4 regions of the Nonomuraea sp. 10N515B genome follow, and region 1 is predicted to be linked to each of the others. Evidence: predicted binding sites of a transcription regulator. Region 1 holds the regulator's gene; each other region holds the start of a gene.
The links. Region 1 encodes LexA, which represses DNA repair genes until DNA is damaged. Its sites were predicted from a motif close to TCGAACANNTGTTCGA; they were not measured.
Positions count from the first base shown of each region.

Region 1 (5,456 bases):
CTTCCTCAAGAACGAGACGACCAAGTACATCGAGCACGCCACCGCCACCTCGCTCAACGGCCCCTGGCAGTTCACCGGCACGGGGAACTGGGCCGGTTGGGGCTCGGGCCTGGAGGGCCCGGCGCTGACGCGGCTGCCGGACGGCCGGTGGCGGATCTACTTCGACAACTACACCGGAGGCCGCTACTACTACGCCGACAGCTCGAACCTGACCTCGTTCGGCGCCAGGGTCGAGCTGGCCGGCCTGTCCGGCACCGCCAGGCACTTCACCGTGCTGCGTGAGGACGTCGGCGACACGACCGCGGTGCCCACCGGCAACCGCTCGCTGCGCTCGGCCAACTTCCCCGACCGGTACGTACGCCACCGCGACTACCTGGCCTACGTGGACCCGCTCAACTCCGCCAGTCCGCTCGCCGACCGCAGGGACGCCACGTTCGCCGTCGTCGCCGGGCTGGCGCACGCCGGCTGCTACTCCTTCCAGGCCGTCAACCAGCCCGGCTACTACCTGCGGCATTACAACATGCGGCTGACCCTGCAACGGGACGACGGGTCGGCGATCTTCAAGGGCGACGCCACGTACTGCGGGCGGGCCGGACTGGCGGGCGGGGGCACGATCTCGTTCGAGTCCTACAACCTGCCCGGCCGCTATCTGCGGCACTACAACTACGAGATGCGGCTGGACCTGTGGGCGTCCGGCTCGGTGTTCGCCGGCGACGCCTCCTTCACCGTCACCTCGCCGCTGTCATGAACGCCACCCTCCGCAGGGTCGCCGCCCTCGTCCTGGCTACGCTCCTCGCCGTGATCGCCAACGTGACGCCCGCGGGCGCCTCGCCCGCCGTCCAGTACAGCAACCCACTGGCCGCCCAGCGCGCCGACCCGCACATCTTCCGCCACACCGACGGCTACTACTACTTCACCGCCACCGTCCCCGAGTACGACCGCATCGTGCTGCGCCGGGCCACCACCATCCAGGGTCTGGCGAGCGCGCCGGAGACGGTCATCTGGCGCAAGCACACTACCGGCGAGATGGGCGCGCACATCTGGGCGCCGGAGATCCACTTCATCAACGGCAAGTGGTATGTGTACTTCGCGGCGGGCCGGGCCGACGACGTGTGGCGGATCCGGATGTACGTCCTGGAGAGCTCCAGCGCCAACCCGCTGACCGGCGCCTGGACCGAGCGGGGACGGATCACCACCCCCTGGGACACCTTCTCCCTGGACGCCACCACCTTCGTCGCGAACGGCGTGCGCTACCTGCTCTGGGCCCAGCAGGAGCCGGGCATCGCGACCAACTCCAACCTCTACATCGCCCGCATGGGCACCAACCCCTGGACGATCAGCGGTCCCACGACCCGGCTGACCGTGCCCACGCTGGCCTGGGAGACCCGGGGCTACAAGGTGGCCGAGGGGCCCTCGGTGCTGCAGCGCAACGGGCGGCTCTTCCTCACCTACTCCGCCAGCGCCACGGACGCCAACTACTGCCTCGGCCTGCTGACGGCCTCGGCGTCAGCGGACCCGCTCCAGGCGTCCGCCTGGACGAAGAGCTCCAATCCGGTCTTCGCCTCCAGCGCCGCGACCAGCCAGTACGGTCCCGGCCACAACTCCTTCACCACGTCGGAAGACGGGCAGAGCGACATCCTCGTCTACCATGATCGCAACTATCGCGATATTTCAGGCGATCCCCTGAACGATCCCAACCGGCGGACCCGCGTACAGAAGGTGTACTGGCGGGCGGACGGCACTCCGGACTTCGGCATCCCGGTGCCGGATGGGGCGACGCCGGTGCGGCTCATGTCGTACGACACGCCGGGATCGGCGATCAGGCACTACGACTACAGGGCCCGCCTGGAGGCGAACGTCACGCCACTGGCGGACTCCCAGTTCAGGATCGTCACGGGGCTGTCCGGGACGGGGACGGTGTCGCTGGAGTCGACCAATTTTCCCGGGTATTACCTGCGGCATCGCAACCATGAGGCGTGGGTGGAGCGGCGCGACGGCACGAGCCTGTTCAACGCCGACGCCAGTTTCCACCGGCGGGGCGGGCTCGAGGGCTCGGGCACGGTCTCGTTCGAGTCGGTGAACTTCCCCGGGTATTTCGTGCGACATCGGGGCGGACAGGTGTGGCTCGAGCGGAACGACGGGACCAGCGCCTTCCGGGACAGCGCCAGCTTCATCCTGGAGTGACGCCCGCCTTTGGGGCTGTGGGGCTGACGTCGGGGGCCCGTGCGCGCACGTGGCCTCCGACGCGCCGCCGGGCGCGACGGCTCGTGTGCCGGGTGATGGTTCGCGTGCCACACGACGGTTCGTGTGCTGCGCTCCGAGTCGCGCGCGCCGCGAAGCGAGCCGGCGAGGTCGGCGGTGCGGTGCCGTGCCCCGTCAGTGCATGTTGTGGCGCGCGCCGGAACGCGGCGCGGCGAGGTGACGCGCGCCCAAGCCGCCGACCTGGTCAGAGCCGGCGCAGAACCGCTACGACCTTGCCCAGGACGGTGGCCTCGTCACCGGGGATGGGCTCGTAATTGGTGTTGTGCGGGACGAGCCAGACATGGCCGTCCTTGCGCTTGAAGGTCTTGACGGTGGCCTCTCCTTCGATCATGGCGGCCACGATGTCGCCGCTCTCCGCCACCGGCTGCTGGCGGACGACCACCCAGTCGCCGTCGGCGATGGCGGCCTCGATCATGGAGTCACCGGCGACCTGAAGGAGGAACAGCGTGCCTTCGCCGACGAGCTGCTTGGGCAGCGCGAAGACGTCCTCGACGCTCTCCTCGGCCAGGATCGGACCACCGGCGGCGATGCGGCCGACGAGCGGGACGTAGGCGGCCGTGGGACGGCTGATCGTCGCCTCGTCATCCGCAGCGTCCGGGTCCACCCACAACACCGGCTCGCCCGGCAGGCGCACCTCAAGGGCGCGCGGCCGGTGCGGGTCGCGTCTGAGGTAACCCTTGCGCTGCAGCGCCGTCAGCTGATGGGACACGCTGGACGTGCTCGTCAGCTGCACCGCTTCGCCGATTTCCCGCATGGAGGGCGGATAGCCGCGCTGTTGCACCGAGTCGCGAATCACTTCGAGGATCTTGCGCTGCCTGGGCGTCAGGCCCAGAGAGTCACGTCTGCGCACCGCGAGGTCGCTGACCCCGTTTGCGTCATCCCGCTCGGTCATGCCCTGCCTCCTCGCCCGGCCGCCCGCCTCACCGGCGGACCTGCCGTTCTGTGGTCTCGATGTCGCACACAGCGACGTTATCGCTGTTGAAGATCATCTTCAAACAATTGTTCGAGTCTTCCTCGAAATTGTCGCCAGTGTGGTGTACAACATCGTACGGGAGTTCGATCGACACCGTGTTCGATTTGCTGATCTTTATTCGGCCTTTTCCTCAGGCCACACGGCAGGAGGTCATCCATGCGAACGACCACAAACACGAACACGACCAGCGAAGACGCCAAGCGGCTCACCCTCATTGCCGATGCTACGCAGAGTAAGGACCGACGGGGAGACAATACGCGGACCGAGATCGCTTCCCGTGGAAATTCCGGTAAGAGGTTGGGGCTCCGTTCGAGTGATGGGGCGAGGCGCGGAGGGCCCTCGCCGGACGCGGCGGCGTCCCGGGGTCGGGGGAGGCCTCGCCTGCGCCTCGTCCCACCGCCGCATCCAGGGACGAATGCGGACGACACCCCCGCATCGAGCGGCCAGGGTCGCCGAGAGCACGGAGCCGGTACGGGTCGGGGAGGGCCTGGAACCGGCGGGAGCCCCGGCGCTGCCGCGGGGCGCGGCAGGCTCGGGGCGAATGCGGGGCCCGGCGGTGGCACACCCCGCGGAAGACAGGCGACTGGCACGAGGTCGGGCGGCGCTGCTGGCGGCGGCGCTGGGACTGGTGCGAGGCGGGGCAGCAGTGCGGGCGGCGGCGAGGCTGGTGCGAGGCTGGGCGACGCCGCGGGCGCTGGGGCTGGTGCGAGCCTGGGCGAGGCCGCGGGTAGCGGCGGGGCTGGTGCGAGCCTGGGCGGCGATGGGACCGGTGCGAGACTGGGCGGCATCGCGGAAAGTGGCGGCGCTGGGACCATTGCGAGGCAGGGCGGCAGTGCGGGCAGCGGCGGCGCTGGCACAGTTGCGAGGCAGGGCGGTGCCGCGCGGAGCGGCGGTGTTGGGGCTGGTACGAGGTCGGGCAGCGTTGGGACTGATGCGCGGCTGAGTGGCGCTGGGACTGGCGCGAGGCTAGGCGGCATTGTGGGAGGCGGGGACGCTGGAGCTGGTGCGAGGCGGGGCGGCAGCGCGGGCGGCAGCGGCGCTGGAGCTGGTGCAAGGCTGGGCGGCGCCGCGAGCAGCGGCGGGGCCGGGACTCGTGCTGGGATCGGTCGTGGTGTGGAGCGCGGCGGGCCCGGGATGGGCAAGAGGCGTGGCGGGTCGGTCGCGGGCAGGATGCGGGCCAAGCCGGCGGCGGGAGTCGGGCCGGGAACGCCTGGGTCGCGTCGCCGGCGGGGAGGCGGCGGCGGCGCGAAGAGCGCTGATCGCCGGTGGAAGCGCAGGGCCGGTGCGCGACATGATCGTCGCGCGGCGTCGCGGCTTGAGCGTCGCGCCGCGCCGCCGGTGCGGCTGACGCGCCGAGGACGGGCCGTGCTGGTGGTGGCGGTGGCGTTACTGTCCCTGGGCGGGTTCTGGCTCGGCACACGTGCCGTCAGCCATGCGGCGGTGAAGGTCGTCGTTCCCAGCACTGCCGGGCTGCCGTGGGTGGAGGTCCGCCAGGGGGACACGCTCTGGGCCATCGCCGACGTGCTCTCCGGAGGCGAAGATCCCGGAGCCGTGGTCGCGGAGATCAAGCGCCTGAACGGGCTCCCCGACTCGATCATCCATCCCGGCACGCGCCTCTATGTCCCGAGGGACATCGCCGGGGTGGTGCGCTGATCGGCGCGGATCCTGACGACGTCGTGCGGGTGGCAACGTCGTGCGGGTGGCAACGTCGTGCGGGTGGCAACGTCGAGGGTGTCGTCTCGTGAGGTGACAACGCCCAAGGCGGGCGGCGTGAAGGCGCTGCGGCGCGGTGCCTGCGGGATGGACCGAACAGGAAGCGGCCTGCGGTAACGTTGTGAGGTTTGTTCACGCCCGTGACCGTTAGCAATACATGTGACACGGCCGCGCCTCCATCCTGCCATCCGGGAAGGCCGACACGCCCGAGGCTCCAGATGACCGTGGGCTGATCAGCGACTTCAGCCGGATGGGCCCGCCCAACTTGCGTTCATGGTCGCGCGCTTCTACGGTTGGACCACAACATCTAGTAGTTACACCGATGTAGTTCACCACACCTTGTGTTTCCGTGACCGCTCCATGGCCAGCCGTGGAGCGTGCGTGAGCGTCCCGTCACAACCCATTTGCGTGTGTGGTGGCCGCAGGTCGAGGAGGCGAAGCGTGCACTGTCCGTTCTGTCGCCACCCTGACACCAGGGTCATCGACAGCCGCTCGACGGACGACGGCG
Region 1 covers NZ_JBQQBQ010000006.1:153,048-158,503, reverse strand. Annotated here, with positions in the region: gene ACTWQA_RS10975 (glycoside hydrolase family 43 protein) at 1-748, shown strand, start outside; gene ACTWQA_RS10970 (family 43 glycosylhydrolase) at 745-2,184, shown strand; gene lexA (transcriptional repressor LexA) at 2,447-3,154, opposite strand; gene ACTWQA_RS10960 (LysM peptidoglycan-binding domain-containing protein) at 4,601-4,888, shown strand; gene nrdR (transcriptional regulator NrdR) at 5,390-5,456, shown strand, end outside.

Region 2 (5,456 bases), on a different contig from region 1:
CGGCGGACGGGCGGCAGCAGGCCGGCGATGGCGTCCAGGAGGTCGCCGACGCCCTGGCCCGTGATCGCCGATCCGTACACGACCGGATGCGCCACCCCGTCGGCGCACTGCCGGGCCAGCGCCGCGCGTAGCTGCGCCAGGTCGGGGGTTTTGCCGTCGACGAGCGACTCCAGCAGCCCGTCGTCCCGCTCGGCCAGGACCTCCGCCGCCTCCTCCACCCGCTCGGCCGGCAGGGCGTGCGTGGTGGCGGCCGTGCGGCCGATGTCGCGCACGGTGTTCAGCGCGACGCTGTACGGCGAGAGCCGCCGGCGGATGTCGGCGAGCACCTCCCGCTCCCTGGCGCCCATCCGGTCGATCTTGTTCACGAAGATCAACGTGGGCAGGCGCATCTTGCGCAGGGTCGTCATCAGGACCCGGGTGTGCGGCTGGACGCCCTCGACGGCCGACAGCATCAGCACGGCGCCGTCGAGCACGCCGAGCGCCCGCTCCACCTCGGCCACGAAGTCGGCGTGGCCGGGCGTGTCCACCAGGTTGACCCGCAGGTCACCGAGGCGAAAAGAGGCGACGGCGGTGCGGATCGTGATGCCGCGCCGGCGTTCGATCTCGCCGGTGTCGGTCTGCGTGCTGCCGTCGTCGACGCTGCCGAGCCGGGGGATGACGCCGGTCTCGAACAGCAGCCGCTCAGTGAGACTGGTCTTGCCCGCGTCTACATGCGCGAGGATGCCGATGTTGAGGATGTGCATGGGTGCTGGAGCCCTCGAGAACTCTCGTGCCAATGGGGCGCTGGGAGAATCCGGGGCGGCCTCGCATCACATGCTCCTGGTCGTCGGGCCTGCAGGTCCCGGCCATCGTGCCACCGGTGGGCTCGCGGATGCGAGCGATTTAAGCCCGGCGCGCGTGTCGGCCGTCGGCCCGCACGGGGGACCGCCCGACCGGCCCGGGTGCCGGCCGGGCGGACGGCGTCACAGCAGGCGGAGCTGCTCTGGGGCCGGCGCGGCCGCGGCGGGGCGGGGTGGGAGGCGGCGGGCCATGGCCGGGGTGGCGCGGCCGACGCCGAAGCGCTCGGCCAGCTCCTTGACCTGCGACGTGATCCGCTGCTGGTAGGCCTTCGGCGCGTAGGCGCCCCGCCCGTAGAGCTCCAGGTAACGCGGCACCAGACGGGGGTGCTCCCGCGACAGCCAGGTCAGCCACCACTCCCGCGCCCCCGGCCGCAGGTGCAGCACGATCGGGGCGATGTGGGTGGCGCCCGCGTCGGCGATCTCCTTCACCGTACGTTCGAGCTGGGCGGGGGAGTCGGTGAGGTAGGGCAGGATCGGCGCCATCAGAACCCCGCACGCGATGCCGTTGTCGTTGAGCGTGGCGCAGACCTCCAGCCGCCGGCGCGGGTTGGGCGTGCCGGGCTCCACCGCCCGCCACATCTCCGGATCGACGAACCCGGCCGACAGGTTGGCGCTCACCTCCGTCACGCCGGCCGCCTCGGTGAGCAGGTCGAGGTCGCGCAGGATCAGCGTGCCCTTCGTGAGGATCGAGAACGGGTTGGCGGCGTCGCGCAGCGCGGCCAGGATGCCGCGCATCAGCCGGTAGCGGCCCTCGGCACGCTGGTAACAGTCGACATTGGTGCCCATGGCGATGTGGTGGCCGCCCCAACGGGGCGAGGCGAGCTCCTTGCGGGCCAGCTCGACGGCGTTGACCTTGACGACGATCTTGGAGTCGAAGTCCGCTCCGGCATCCAAATCCAGATACTCGTGCGTTTTTCGGGCAAAACAGTAAATGCAGCTATGGCTGCATCCGCGGTACGGGTTGATCGTGTACTCGAACGGCACCCGGCTTGCCGCCGGGACGCGGTTGACGATGGACCTGGCGCGGATCTCGTAGAAGGTCATGCCCGTGAACTCGGGCGTGTCGAAGGTGCGGGTGGCCGCGCCGCGGGCGAAGAGCGGCGCGGCAGGATCGTCCTCGGCAGGCCCTGTCAGGCGCAGGTTGTCCCAGCGCATGACATGATTAGAACAAAGGTTCGAGCTTGATCGCAAATGGAAAAGAGGGTGCAATTACCTAGTCAGGCTGGGGCTAATGATCTTCATGGTTGGGCAGAAAGACGCCACAGAGCTTGCGTTCCGGAGGTGCACCCATGGCCTGGTCGCAGGACGAGGAGCGGATGCTGGCCCAGATCGAGCAGCACCTCGTCGAGGACGATCCGCGACTCGTCGCACGGCTGGAGTCGTTCAACGAGCGGGTCCGTCGCAGCGAGGCGAGGTCGACAGGGCAGTCCGAAGGCCGGCGACGGCCGCGCCGCTCGACGGTCATCATCCTGATCAGCTGGTTGCTCATCGCCACGCTGGTCGCCACTCTTCTGATCATGGTTCTCCGTCACGACGCCGCCGCGCTCGCCTTCGCGCTCTGAGCATCACCCCGTCGTCCACGCGCGCTGGACGACGTCGTAGCCGATCACGGTGATCCCTTCTCGCCGCAGCAGCTCGTGCGCCTGGGGTGAGGTGAGGAACGCGTAGTCGCTGCCGCGGACCCGCCATCCGTGCGGATCGACCGTGCGCGACTCCTCGCCGCCCAGGGCGGGATGCACGGCCCACTCGCTCAGGCCCGGCGGCAGGTCGCGCAGCAGCCGGGCGTACGCGGCCGCCTTGCCGTCCAGGTCCAGAGAGAAGCTGTCGACGAAATCGTGGTCGACGACCGGCAGGCCGCGGGCGCGCAGCAGCGCGCGGGCGGGGTCCAGCCAGGCCCGCACCGCCAGACCGTACTCGCCGGCCAGGGCCGCGGTCAGCTCGAACACGTCCTCGCGCCCGCCGTCGGCCAGGCAGTGCCAATCCAGATGGGAAGGCGCCAGGCCCGCGTCCAGCACGGCGTGGATCTGGGCGCGGAACTCGGCCTCGAGCTCCTCGATCCGGGCGCGGTCGAGCAGCTCGGGGATGCGGTCAGGGGTGAAGAACCCGCCCGTCTCGTCGAGCAGCGACGGCACCTTTCCTCGGTCGGTGAGCGGTCCCCACGAATGGCCGGGCAGGTCGCACACCAGGGTCAGGTGGATGCCGAACGGCAGCTCCGGCCGGTCGCGCAGCAGGGCCATGGCGTGACCCGCGGCCGGGCACGGCGTCATCAGGCTGCACGAGGCGGCGATCCCGTCCTCGATCGAGCGGACGGCGGCCTCGTTGACGTCCCGGTACATGCCGAAGTCGTCGTTGTTGACGATCAGCAGGCGTGCATCCGGCGGGAATCCCAGCAACGCGCTGGAGGATTGTGCAGGCATCTCCTCAGCGTGATCTCCGTGAAGGCCCTGCACAAACGATTTTCAGTGCAGCCCGCGTTTCCCCGGCGCCCAGAACGGCTTGACCTTGATCGACGTACGTGGCCAGTTGCGCTCGCGTACGAGAAAGTCCCTGATCATCTGGCACGTCCTGGCCTCGCCGGCGAGGTAGGCGGCGCCGGCGTTGCCCGGCAGGGCCAGGCCGGCGACCGCGGCGAGTAACGTGCCCGAGGAGGCGGCGGGCCCGCCCGCTCGATGCACCCGGCGCAGCTCGTGCGGTCCCGGCATGGGCGGATCGTGCTCGGCCGAGTCGCTCTCCAGCACGCCGTGCACCTGCGCTCGCGGTCCCAAGGCGCGGATCATCGGGCCGAACGCCGCGCTCGCCGTCTCGTCGCCGGCGAATAGGTGGAACGGCGCCTCGTCGCGGGTGAAGAAATCGCCGCGCGGCCACCAGAAGGTCACCGGATCGCCGGGCGCCACCTCGCGCGCCCAGCGCAGCCCGATGCCGTCCCCGCCGTACAGGTGCGCCCGCAGCTCCAGGCCCCGCCGGTCGGGATCCAGCTCCCAGATCGTGTACGTGCGCAGCGTGTCGGCGGGGCGCAGGATCCCCTGCACCGACAGCGGGTCGTTGAGCTGCACCCTGATGTGCTGGCCCGGCCGGTAGGGGAAGGCGATCGGCACGCCGGTCGCCAGGCGGATGCGGCGCATCGTGGGCGTGACGAGCTCGGCCTCGGTGACCGTCGCCGTCATGACGTACTTGGCGAAGGCGCCCGCGAGCGGATTGCGCGTCCTGCTCATCCCGAGATCTCCTTTATGCCAGTAGATTTACTTAGAGGCATTAAGGAAACATAGATGCCCTAGGATGTCAACGGACGGGTCGGGAAGGGAGAACGATGGTCGCGCAGGGCAGGCGTGCGAGAGTCCGGCAGGCGACGCTGGCGGAGATCCGCGCGACCGCGCGCAGGCTGCTGATCGAGCAGGGGTCGGCCGCCGTGACGATCAACGCTGTGGCCAGGGAGATGGGGATGAGCGGGCCGGCGCTCTACCACTACTTCGCCGGTCACGAGGAGCTGGTCGGGGCGGTCACCGTGGACTTCATCCGCGAGCTGACCGAGGCCATGGAGACGGCGCGGGAGGCGTGCCCGCCGGGGGATCATGGCCGGCGGCTGCTGGCGACCTGCCGGGCGATGCGGACGTGGGCGATCACGCACCGGGCGGAGTTCGGCTGGGTGTTCGCCAGCCCGATCACCGGCGAGCGGCGGCCGGACTCCCCGCGCGAGCTGGCCGGCCACGACTTCGGGCAGGTCTTCCTGGAGGAGGTCGCGGCGTTGTGGAAGAGCCGGCCGTTCCCCGTGCCCGCCGAGCTGGAACCGTCCATCAGGGAGCAGCTCCGGGCGTACACGGCCTCGCCCGGGCACGAGCTGCCCGTGGAGGCCGTGCACGTTGTCCTGTCGTGCTGGATCAGGCTGTACGGCCTGCTCTGCATGGAGGTGCTCAACCAGCTCGACTTCGCCTACACGGACCTGGAGCCGGTCTTCGAGGAGTGCCTGCGGGAGATCGCCCCCAGGCTCGGGCTGGACTACGAGGCCCCGGCGTCCTGAACGCGCACGACCGGCTCGTGGCGCACCGGGAAGTTGACCGAGGAGGCGATGAAGCAGGCCTTGTGGGCGTCGGCGTGCAGGCGGGTGGCGGTCTCGGCCATCTCCGGCGCGGCCACGGTGACCTCCGGGCGCAGGACGACCTCGGTGAAGTGGCCGCCGTCCGCGGTCTCGGCCATGGTGCCGACGGCGCGGTCGACGTACGCGGTGACCACGACGCCCGCCGCCGAGCACCGGTGCAGATACGACAACATGTGGCACTGCGACAGCGAGCCGACCAGCAACTGCTCCGGGTTCCAGCGCGCCGGGTCGCCGCGGAAGGCGGGGTCGGAGCTGCCCGGGAGGGTCGGCGGGCCGTCGGCCGACAGCTCGTGGTCGCGGCCGTAGTCGCGGTAGCCGCTGGTGCCGGTGCCCTTGTTGCCGGTCCAGGTCACGACCGTCGGGTACGTGTGCAGGCGTGTCATGCGTGATCTTCCTTGTCGCGTCGGGTGGTGGTGCGGGTGTCGAGGACGTGGGCGCGGGCGATGGCACCGGCGTCCTCGGGGCGCCCGCCGGCGATCGCGGTCACCAGCCGCTCGTGCTGAGCCGACACGTGCGCCGGCCGG
Region 2 covers NZ_JBQQBQ010000039.1:1,393-6,848, forward strand. Annotated here, with positions in the region: gene ACTWQA_RS39800 (GTP-binding protein) at 1-743, opposite strand, end outside; gene ACTWQA_RS39805 (Rv2578c family radical SAM protein) at 963-1,994, opposite strand; gene ACTWQA_RS39810 (DUF3040 domain-containing protein) at 2,129-2,401, shown strand; gene ACTWQA_RS39815 (polysaccharide deacetylase family protein) at 2,405-3,256, opposite strand; gene ACTWQA_RS39820 (siderophore-interacting protein) at 3,299-4,051, opposite strand; gene ACTWQA_RS39825 (TetR/AcrR family transcriptional regulator) at 4,147-4,854, shown strand; gene ACTWQA_RS39830 (OsmC family protein) at 4,833-5,315, opposite strand; gene ACTWQA_RS39835 (GntR family transcriptional regulator) at 5,312-5,456, opposite strand, start outside.
Region 2: the regulator LexA is predicted to act here: its motif matches at 2,003-2,018, upstream of ACTWQA_RS39805 (Rv2578c family radical SAM protein).

Region 3 (5,456 bases), on a different contig from region 1:
TGCTGAAGACCGCCAAGCCGACGGACGTGGTCGAGATCGCTCCCGCCGACGTCACCTACGCCGAGGACGGCGGCGGCACCACCGCGGACCTGCGCGCCGGCGACCGCCTCACGGTGGACGAGCTCCTGTACGGCCTGATGCTGCCCTCCGGAGCCGACGCCGCGCACGCCCTGGCCCGCACCTACGGCCCCGGCGTCGGCGGCTTCGTCGCCAAGATGAACGCGACCGCCCGCGGGCTCGGCATGACCGACACCCGGTACGTCAACGCCGACGGCCTCCCCATGCCGGGCGGCGACGGCTACTCCACCGCGCGCGACCAGGCCCTGCTGGCCGCCAAGGCGCTGGAGCTCCCGCTGATCAAGGAGACGGCCGGCACCCGGTACCACTCGCTGGACGCCAACGGTGAGCACCGCTCGTACAGCTGGCGCAACACCAACCGGCTCCTGCGGACGGCGCCGGACGCGATCGGGCTGAAGACCGGGTTCACCCGGGCGGCCGGGTTCTGCCTGGCGTTCGCGAGTGAGCAGGACGGGCGGCGCCTGGTGGGCGTACTGCTCGGGGAGTCCGACTCCAGCCGCCGCTTCGCCACGGCCGAGGAGTTGCTGACCTGGGGCGCGAGCCGCCAGTCCGCCTGACGCCCGGCGAGCCGCGACGTGGTCTGGGCCTCCGGTTCGGGCGGCACGGTGCTGAGGACCGTGGACGGCGGCCGGACCTGGCAGAACGTGTCGCCGCCCTGCAGTTCCGCGACATCGAGGCGTTCGACGCGCGCCGGGCCGTGGCGCTGTCCATCGGCGAGGGCACGGACTCGCGGGTCTACCGTACGGAGGGCGGCGGACAGACCTGGACGGAGACGTTCAGGAACGACGAGCCTCGGGCGTTCTACGACTGCCTGGCGTTCTTCGATCCCCGGCACGGGCTGGCCATGAGCGACCCCGTGGACGGCAGGTTCCGGATCCTGGCCACGGAGGACGGTGGGCGGAGCTGGCGGGTGCTGCCTTCTGACGGCATGCCGGAGGCGCTGCCGGGCGAGGCCGGGTTCGCGGCGAGCGGGCAGTGCCTGGTCACGGCCCGGCGGCCGGGACGTGTGGCTGGCCGGCGGCGACTTCCGGCCGGACCAGCAGTCACCCAGCGCGGGAGCGGTGACCAGGGACGGCGGCGCCACCTGGCAGCCCGCCGCCGCGCCGCCTCCGGCGTACCGGTCGGGGTGACGTGGCTGCCGGACCCGCCGTTCGCCGCTGTCGCGGTGGGGCCGTCCGGCAGTGAGCCCGCCCCGCCGAGCAAGTGCTGCCTGCGCGGGCACGGTGCCGCGCGGGCGGCGCCCGCTGAGGTCAGCGGACGCCGCGGGGACGGAACTGGATGCTGATGCGCGGCCCCGTGGGGCGGGTCGTCTTCGGGATGGCGTGCTCCCACGTGCGTTGGCAGCTGCCGCCCATCACGATCAGATCCCCGTGGCCGAGGTCGCGCCGGATCGAGGGGCCGCCGCCGCGCGGACGGAGCAGGAGGGGCCTGGGGCAGCCGACCGAGACGATCGCCACCATCGTGTCCTCGGTGCTCCCCCGGCCGATCGTGTCCCCGTGCCAGGCCACGCTGTCACGGCCGTCCCGGTAGAAGCAGAGCCCGGCCGTGCGGAACGGCTCCCCGAGCTCCTCGCCGTAATGGGCGTTCAACGCGCGCCGGGCGTCGTCGAGCACCAGGTCCGGCAGGGTCTCGTCCTCGTCGTAGAACTTCAGCAGCCGGGGCACGTCCACCACCCGGTCGTACATCCGCCGCCGCTCGGCCCGCCACGGCACCACCTCGGCGAGCCGCTCGAACAACGTGTCGGCACCCGACAGCCAGCCCTGCCGCAGATCGATCCAGGCGCCGTGGGCGAGCTGCGTCCTGCGGACGGCGGCGCCGAGCAGCCCGACGCCGAGCTCTTCGTCCAGACCCAGCAGAGATGCTTGGAACGCGGCTGTCATAGTGCCGAGTGTAGGCCATGGTTCAAACACATATTCGACAGTATGAGAAGGTCGCTTTCGCCGGCGCGCCATGCCAGGCTGGCAGGCGCCGGACACGAGTGGCGTCGCCCTCAGACCGCGCCGTGAGGTGAGGAGGCCACCCACCGCTTCGTCACGCGAAGGACCAACGCCATGCTCACCACCCACTACCTGCCGGGCACCCCCTGCTGGATCGACGTCAACAGCCCCGACGTCGACCATTGCGCGGCCTTCTACACCGGGCTGTTCGGCTGGCAGTCGATCACGCTCGGGCCTGAGCACAGGGACTACCGCCTCTGCCAGGTCGACGGCAAGACGGTCGCCGGGATCAGCCACGCCACCGAGGACAACCCGGCCGCGGCCTGGCTGACGTACTTCCGGACCCCCGACGCCGACACCGCCGCCAAGACGATCGAGCAGGCGGGCGGCACGGTGGTCGCGCCGCCGCGCGACATCGAGGGGCAGGGCCGGATGGCGGTGTTCGCGGATCCGGCGGGGGCCAGGTTCGCCGTGTGGCAGCCGGGCGAGACCAAGGGGCTCGGGATGGTCACGGAGCCGGGTTCGCTCGCCTGGGCGGAGCTCTACGTCCCCGACCTCGCCGCCGCGCGCTCCTTCTACCAGGCCGTCTTCGGCTGGTCCATCCGTGATCTGCCGATGGGCGACCTGTCCTACCCCGTGGTCTCCCCCGCCGGGGGCGGCGAGGAGACGTCCATGGCCGGGCTCGCCCAGCTGGAGCCGGGCGACACCCCGCACTGGCTGCCTTACTTCGAGGTGCCGGACTGCGACGCCACGGTGGCCATGGCGCAGCAGCTCGGCGGCACGGTGCGGGCTCCGTCGATGAGCGTGGAGGACGTCGGGCGCATGGCGTTCCTGACCGACCCGCACGGCGCCCGTTTCGCGGTCATCACCAGCTCGGCGTGAACGCGTGGCCGCCGGCTTCAGGTGAGCGAGGAGCCGGTCGGCGCGTGGGTCAGCCGCCGCACGCCGCGAACACGAAGGTGTCCTTCAGCACCGTGTAGCGGTCCCTGATCGTGGCCGCGCCGGTCCGGGTGTCGATCTGGACGATCGTCACCTTGGTGGAGTTCGACAGGTGGCGGGTCAGGTGGAGGGTCACCTGGGTGTCCCCCGTCCAGTCGATCATGTCGAGGTCGCCGGCCGGCAGCTTGATCTTCTTGCGATCGGTGACCTGGTCGGACTCCAGGTCGTACAGCACCAGCTCCGGCTTGTCCCCCTGCACGAGGTTCGCCACGGTACGCCCGTCGGCGGCCAGCGCCTGCGGCCCGTTTGCCGCGACGACCTGCGGCGGCGTGGCGCGATGCAGCCGCTCGCCCGCGTCGCTGTAGACGATCAGGTCGGTGACGGACTCGTCGTCCTCGAAGGTGGCGAGGACCTCGTCGCCGTCGGCGCTGAAGCCCTGCAGGCCCAGGTCGGACGGCAGGGTGCCGAGCCGGTCGCCGGTGGCGGTGTCGAAGACGAGGGTGGCGCGGGGCTTGTTGCTGAAGACGGCGGCCAGCCGGCCGCCGTCGTCGGAGAGGACCAGCGTCGTCTCGTTCTGGCCGACCCGCGGCAGCGCGTCCTTGGGCAGCAGTATGACGCCGCCGCCGAGCGTCCGCACGGCGAGCCTGCCGGTCTTGGTGAGGTACGCGACCCGCTGCCCGTTCCCGCTGACCGCGATGGGCGCCGGGAAGTCGCGGGTGGGCCTGCCCTTGGCGTCGAGGGCGACCCCCTGCGCGTCGCGCAGCGTCATCTGCGCGCCGCCGTGCATGACGAGCCGCCAGCCGCCGCACGGCCGGGGCTGCTCGTCCTTGTCCGCGCAGCTCTTGATGGAGGCGTACCTGATGCTGTCGTGGTGCGGATCGGCGTGCGCCACCGCCGGGGCCGTCGCCAGGGCGGCGAACGCGACGACGAGGGTCGCGAAGATCTTGGTTCTCATGTGGATCACTCCCCCGCGGCGAAGTAGGCGTGCCTGGTCTTGCTGATCGTGTACGTGTCGGCCTGCGTGGCCTCCCGGGACTGCGGGTCGACGGTGAGCACCCGTATCACCGCCGGTTGCCCGTCCTCGCCGCTCTGCACGACCACGTTGAGCCGCCCGTCCGCGCTCCACCACGGACCGTACGGCACCGCGCCGGGACTGACGGGCAGGTCGGCGGCGGCCGAGAGATCCCCGGTCTCCAGGTCGTAGATCCGCACCCTGGGCGGCCGCTTCGTGTGCGTGTCACCCGTCGTGAACGTCGCCACGGTCTTGCCGTCAGGGGCCAGCGCGTGCGCGAGGGCGTTCGCGACGACCTGGGGAGGCGTGCTCGTGATGGGGGCGCCGCCGTCGAGGCGGTAGGCGTACATGGCCGTGGTGTTGTCGCGCTGGAGACGGGTGGCCAGCACCTCGTCGCCGTCGCCGCTGAAGCCGAGAATCGTGTCCGCGGCGGGCAGCGTGGTGATCTTGCCGGTGGCGACCGTGATGACCTTGGTGGGCAGATGGGTGGGATCGTCCAGATAGTCGATCAGCACCTTGTCCCCCGCGGGTGACAGCTCGACGCCGATCTCGTCGGTGCCGACGCCCTTGGGCACCGACGACTTGGGCAGCACCGTCGCCGGGCCGCCGGCGGCCGAGCGGACGACCAGGCGGTGGTCGCCGGCCCGTTCGTAGGCGAGCACTCGCCCGTCCCCGCTGATCGCGAACGTGCCGGACTCGCGGACGTCCTCGCCCGCAGCGTCGATCGTGGTGATGGCGGCGTCGCGGACGGTCGTCTGCTTGCCGTCGCGCCACAGCAGCCGCCAGTGGCCGCAGGGGAAGGAGTCGCCTTCCTTCTTGTCGTAGCAGGACTTGACCCAGGCGGCGCGGGCCACCGGGGGCGCGGTCCGCGCGTGGGCGGCGCCGGGTACGAGTCCCAGCCCGCCGAGGACGGCCGCCGCCAGGAGCGCGGCGGTCGCTGAGGGATGCCTCATGGCTGTGATCCTTTCGTTAACCCGTTTAGACCCGCACGTGCCGTGGCCGGTTCGTCACGGATCGGCCACAGCTGTCCGGCGAACGCGCGCTCGCGGGCCTCTTGACCGTCACCCTCATCCATGTCTAGATCAGAAGGTTGATCGTTCCCGAGCGGAGGATTCGGCATGGCGTCGGCATGGGCTCACCGATCGTGACCACCGCGGGCCTGGACGTGGCCCCGGAGACCGGGCAGTCCCAGGACGCGCCCGGTGAGCGGGGCTCGCGGCGGGCGCGTGCGGTGCGGATCTCCACAGTGCTCGCCGGGCTGCTTCATCTGGCCATGGCCGCCGTGCTGGCGGGGATTCCCGGGAGCTCGCCCACGCTGGACCGCGTGCCCGTGCCTGAGGGGTACACGACGGCGCCGCCGGCCGCGCTCAGCGCCCGCCCCGCGGCGTCGCCGGTCCTCCCCACGCCGGACACCGCCGCGCCCACCGCTCTGCCTGTCAGCGGCGCGACGCCTGCCGACGGTCGCGGGCGCACGCCGCCGGGCGGCGTTC
Region 3 covers NZ_JBQQBQ010000007.1:329,651-335,106, reverse strand. Annotated here, with positions in the region: gene ACTWQA_RS13490 (D-alanyl-D-alanine carboxypeptidase family protein) at 1-635, shown strand, start outside; gene ACTWQA_RS13485 (WD40/YVTN/BNR-like repeat-containing protein) at 776-1,363, shown strand; gene ACTWQA_RS13480 (alpha-ketoglutarate-dependent dioxygenase AlkB) at 1,329-1,958, opposite strand; gene ACTWQA_RS13475 (VOC family protein) at 2,130-2,897, shown strand; gene ACTWQA_RS13470 (hypothetical protein) at 2,947-3,909, opposite strand; gene ACTWQA_RS13465 (TolB family protein) at 3,915-4,919, opposite strand; gene ACTWQA_RS13460 (hypothetical protein) at 5,096-5,456, shown strand, end outside.
Region 3: the regulator LexA is predicted to act here: its motif matches at 1,981-1,996, upstream of ACTWQA_RS13480 (alpha-ketoglutarate-dependent dioxygenase AlkB).

Region 4 (5,456 bases), on a different contig from region 1:
CGACAACGTGCTGGCCGGCTACACCCCCGGGCTGCGGGGCCAGGACGGGCTCGCGCTTGCCATGCTGCTCACGGGGCAGGCCCACGCGCACCTCACGGTGGCGATCATTCAGCCGCCCGCCCGGGCCGTGCCAGGACCCGCCCGTGCCGAGCAGAGCGCCTGGCGGGCCTACCTCAAGGAGCAGGCCGAGGCGACGCTGACGCAGGCCCGGGAGCTGGCGGGCCCGGAAGCCGACTACTGGATCCACACCCACCGGGGCAGCGGGCGCGGACTGGTGGAGCTGGCGCGCAAGCGCGACGCCGATGTCGTGGTGATCGGCTCCGCCGGCGGCGGCGGCCGCAGCCGCATCTCCGTCGGCAGCACCGCCGACCAGCTCCTGCACTCCTCCTCCGTCCCGGTCCTGCTCGCCCCGCGCGGTTACGGCGACAAGCCGCCCGCCGCAGTCGACCGCATCACCGTCGCCTACCGGCGCAGCCCCGGCTGCGACGCGGCGCTCAGGGACGCCGCCGTCGTCGCCGTGCGGCTCGGCGTCCCGCTGCGGCTGGTCACGCTGGTCATCAGGAAGACCAGGCGCGCCAGGATCGAAGAAGAGATGCTCGCCGGCCTGCGCGAGCAGGCCACAGCGGACCTGGGCGCGGCGGCACAAGGCCAGCCGGAGCAGCTGAGCGTGGAGGTCGAGCTGCTCGAGGGCCGCAACGTCACCCAGGCGCTCGCCGCGACCTCGTGGCTCCCCGGCGAGATGATCATATGCGCTTCCAGTGACACCGGGCCACTCAGGCGGGTGTTCCTCGGAGACACCTCGCTCAAGATCGTACGGGCCTCGACCTGCCCTGTCATGATGCTCCCCCGCCGGCCCTGACTCGGCGGTCCCGCTCGGCAAACTATGACGAAGTAGTGTTACCACCGGGACATGAGGGGCTTATGTGGCGTTCTCTACCGGACCGGATTCGGCATCTTTTTTCCAATCAGCTTGACCTTAGGCGTCCACCCCTTTACCGTCACTGTGCGTAACCACCCTTCGCGGCGATCCGGGGTAAACCCCGAGCCATGGCTACCGATGGTGCCGAACCTCGCACCGTACCCCCGGTGGCCGGGGCATACGCCGCGAGGGAGCACAATCTACTGAGAGCAACACATACGAGAGCCGGGGGGCCACACAATGCCGTCTGAGTACGCAAAGTCGCTGGGTGCACGACTGCGCGCCATCCGCACCCAGCAGGGCCTGTCCCTGCATGGAGTCGAGGAGAAGTCGCGCGGCAGGTGGAAAGCCGTGGTCGTGGGCTCCTATGAGCGTGGCGACCGAGCGGTCACGGTGCAGAAGCTTGCCGAGCTTGCCGACTTCTACGGGGTGCCCGTATCCGAGCTGCTACCGGGCGGCGCCGCCCCGAGCCCGCTCGGGCCGACCCCCAAGCTTGTGATCGACCTGGAGCGGCTCGCGGCGCTGCCGAAGGAGAAGGCCGGGGCCTTGGCCAGGTATGCCGCCACGATCCAGAGCCAGCGTGGCGACTACAACGGCAAGGTCCTGTCGATCCGCCAGGAGGACCTGCGCTCCCTGGCCGTGATCTATGACAAGTCGCCCAGCGAGCTGACCGAGGAGCTCATCAGCTGGGGCGTCCTGGACGCCGAGGCCCGCCGGGCCGTCGAGTCGTTCTGAGGCCGCCGCCTGACCAGGCCGGCTCTCCGGCCTCGGGTCACCGCCTGACCCGAGGCCGGTCAGTCAGCACGAAGGAGCTCGCCACGCGCCGGCGGGCTCCTTCGTCATGTCCGGCACGCCAACGGGCTCAACCCGTGCCGGTTGGCCATGCCTCGTCGCCGGAGTCAGGCGAGTCGGTCAGTCAACCGGCGAGGGGGACGTCGATCGGGAGTTGTGGCTGGACGGGGACGCCGAGCAGGTCTTCGACCGTGGAGACGAAGGTGTCCGCCTCGGCCATGATCTCCTCGGCGTCGGCCGCACTGATCCTGCTGACCATGCCCGCCTCCGCGGCCGCACGTTTGGCGGCGCTCACCGAGAAGTAGGCGGCCCACTCGGACAGGTGCGGCTCGGCCTCGGGCAACAGCTCCCATGCGCTGCGCAGCCTGCGCCTGCGGCCCTCCATGGGACGGGGGCGGGCGGCCAGGATCGCCGCCGCCGCTCGTAGGGCCGCCAGGTGGGCGGCCACATATCGGGATGCCGGGGTGCGAGCGCTGGTCGCCTCCGCCAGGCAGGAACGTGCGTCGGTCAGGTGTGCCCGAACCGCAGGCGACAGCCGGGGCCCGGGTGTGTCTCTAGGCCTTGGTGCCATCTTGCGCGCCTCCTTTGGAGTCGTGGGCGGCGGCCGGCGTCCCCGCCGGTGGAGCCAACACTTGCAGACGCCACCGACATTTCCGCCAGGCTGGCCGGACGAGGAGCTTCCCCTCTCCCCGTCCGGCCAGGACACGCCCGCTCGTCTCCGCCGACGACGAGGACGTGCCCTTCGCCCGTGGAGCCTGGCCGCGGGGCTCGCTTGGGGAAGCGAACGGCCCGCGACCAGGTCCGGGTGACGCTGAGCCGCGAGCCTCACCGCCACTAGGTCGAACATAATTTCGATCACCCTCGGTGTCAACTATCCCACGAACATAGGTTCGATGAGCATGAGGGAACCATCGACACGCCGTCCGAGCGCGAGCAAGCCGTCGCCGCAGGATCGGGTTGCGGCGACGGCGAGCGGTTCAGGGGGTCTTCAGGGTGCGGGCGTCCGGGTCAGGAGGCGGAGATGGCGCCCGACGGGCACAAGGTGACGGCACGCCGGACGGCGTCCTCAAGCTCCGGCGGCACCGGACTCCGCAACACCACCACCGTGCCGTCGTCCTCACTCTGGTCGAACACGTCCGGCACCGTCAGCGCACACATGCCCGCGCCGATGCACACCGTCGTATCTGCCTTGACTTCCATAGTGACCTACCAAGTGACAGGGAGGCGGTGCACTCCATAGATGCTCATGTGCGAACGCATCGGCACCTCCTCAGGTGTTACGGCCAAGCGTAGGCCAGGAAAGCGACGCAGCAGCGCAGGGTAGGCGATGCGCATCTCGGCGCGGGCGAGCTGCTGGCCCAGGCACTGGTGAATGCCGTGGCCGAAGGTCATGTGCCCGCCGGCGGGCCGGGTGACGTCGAGCGTCTCGCCTCCGGGGAAGCGGGACGGGTCGCGGTTGGCGGCGGGCAGGCTGACGGCGACCATCTCGCCCGCCTTGATGAGATTGCCCTCGATCTCCAGGTCCTCGAGCGCGAGCCGGAACGGGCCGAGGTGGATGATCGTGAGGTAGCGCAGCAGCTCTTCGACGCCGTTGTCCACCACCGCCGGATCGTCCCGCATGGCGGCCAGCTGGCCGGGGTTGGTGAGCAGCGCGTACGTCCCGAGCCCCAGCATGTTGGCGGTCGTCTCGTGCCCCGCCACCAGCAGCAGGAAGGCGACCCCGGTGAGTTCCTCGTCGTTGAGGTCCCCGCCCTCGATGAGCCCGCTGAGCAGGTCGTCGCCGGGCTCCTTGCGCTTGCGCTGGATCAGCCCGTGCAGGTAGCCCATCGTGCTGGCGAGCGCCGCGAGCGCGTCCTCGGCCTTGGTCTCGAGATTGACCAGCACTTTGGCGTCCTCGTGGAAGCGCGCGCGGTCCTCGTACGGAACCCCGAGCAGCTCGCAGATCACCAGCGACGGGATCGGCAGCGCGAACGCCTGCACCAGGTCCACGGGCCCGCCGGCGGCCTCCATGTCGTCCAGGCAGGCGTTGGTGATCTCCTCGATCCTGGGTTCGAGCATCTTCATCCTGCGCACCGTGAACTGCCCGGTGAGCAGCTTGCGATAGCGGGTGTGCTCGGGCGGGTCGGTACGCAGGAACATGCCGGGCGGCAGCCGGAACCCGCCTTTCTGGGCGAGCTCCGCCCTGGCGGGGATCGCCGGGTGCATCTTCTCGGGCCGGTTGGAGAAGCGCGGGTCCGCCAGCACCGCACGGGCTGCCGCGTAGCCGGTGACCAGCCAGCCGAGGTGGCCGTCGGTGTATCTGAGGCGGTGCATCGGCGCTTGCCGGCTCAGCTCGGCGATCTCGTCGGGCGGGTCCAGCGGACGCTGGCGGTCGATGGGAAGGGTCAGATCGGACATGCCGTGGCTCCTTTCCAGCTTCGTCCCTCAAGAAAACCTCAATCAGTGCAAATTTTCAATGGATGAAGAAGATAACGTCATGCAGTAAAGTTCGCCCATGGCAGGACTGCGGGAGCGCAAGAAACAGCGCACGCGCCGGGCGCTGATCGATGCGGCGCTCCGGCTGTTCGAGGAGAAGGGCTATGCCGAGACCACGCTCGCGGAGATCGCAACGGAGGCCGAGGTGTCGACGCGGACGTTCTTCAGCTACTTCTCCGGCAAAGAGGATCTGATCTTCCACGACAGCGCTGAGCGGCTCGAGCTGATGCTGGCGCTGGTGGCGAGCAGGAGGCCGGAGGAGGCGCCCACCTCGTTGCTGCTCCGGCTCATCGACCAGAGCCTCGTCTGGGCGGCCCAGAGCGGGGAGCTCACGTTCGAGGAGGCGGAGCTGCGCACGCGGCTGGTCATGACCGAGCCGGCGTTGCAGGCCCGGGGGCTGCTGCTGTTGTTCGACAGCCAGCTCAAGCTGGCCGAGGCGCTGCGCGACGCCTTCCCGGGCGAGGTGGACCTCGTCGAGGCGGCGGCTGCGGTGGGCGCGCTGATCGGCGCGGTGAAGCTGGCCGTGATGGCGAACCTGGGCAACGACCGTTCGATCGACCAGATCATGCGGACCGCCCGCCGCGCGGCCGAGCTCGCGCTGGACGGGCTGCGCGCCCTGGACGAGAGGGCGGCTTCCCGCGTGCGCGCCGATCGGCACGGGATGGCAAGCTGAAGCCCCGGAGCGGAGAGGAGCACGCATGGCGCGAACCGGGCTCACCCTGCTGGCGCTGGGTCCGGTCCTGGCGGCGGCGTACGCGGCCGTCAATCATGCTGCCATCCGCACAGCCGCGAAGGCCCAGGTCAACGGGCCGGAGTGGGAGGGCGGCAGGGTCGGCGCCGATGGGCTGACGTCGCTCGGCGTGGAAGCCTGGCGGGTGGTCTGGTGGACCGCCCTGCTAGCGGGCGTGGTCGCGGTCGCCTACGCGGTCATCGGGGTGCTCCTGCGGCGGCCCCGGCGAGGACGGGCGCTGCTGCTCGTGTTGTCGGGCTTGTTCATCGTGCCGTACGTGCTGGGGTTCGCGGTGGCGTTCCTCAATCCCGTACGGCTCCTCGCCGGTCTCTACGACGCGGCTGATTTCGCGGCGGGCGTGCCGTCCTGGCAGCCCGCCACGGCGTTCCTCATCGCGGCTGCCGGGGTGGCACAGGCGGCCGGGCTGGTGCTGGCGGCCCGGGAGGGCAGGCGCGCGGCCGGAGCGACGATTTCACCGTCGCCGCGATCACGTCCAGCGCCGGCCGCGGCTCCAGAAACGCGGGCAGGTCGCTGCGCCGA
Region 4 covers NZ_JBQQBQ010000023.1:110,051-115,506, forward strand. Annotated here, with positions in the region: gene ACTWQA_RS30765 (universal stress protein) at 1-859, shown strand, start outside; gene bldD (transcriptional regulator BldD) at 1,160-1,654, shown strand; gene ACTWQA_RS30775 (SAV_6107 family HEPN domain-containing protein) at 1,836-2,282, opposite strand; gene ACTWQA_RS30780 (ferredoxin) at 2,720-2,911, opposite strand; gene ACTWQA_RS30785 (cytochrome P450) at 2,918-4,108, opposite strand; gene ACTWQA_RS30790 (TetR/AcrR family transcriptional regulator) at 4,206-4,859, shown strand; gene ACTWQA_RS30795 (NmrA family NAD(P)-binding protein) at 5,306-5,456, opposite strand, start outside.
Region 4: the regulator LexA is predicted to act here: its motif matches at 2,551-2,566, upstream of ACTWQA_RS30775 (SAV_6107 family HEPN domain-containing protein).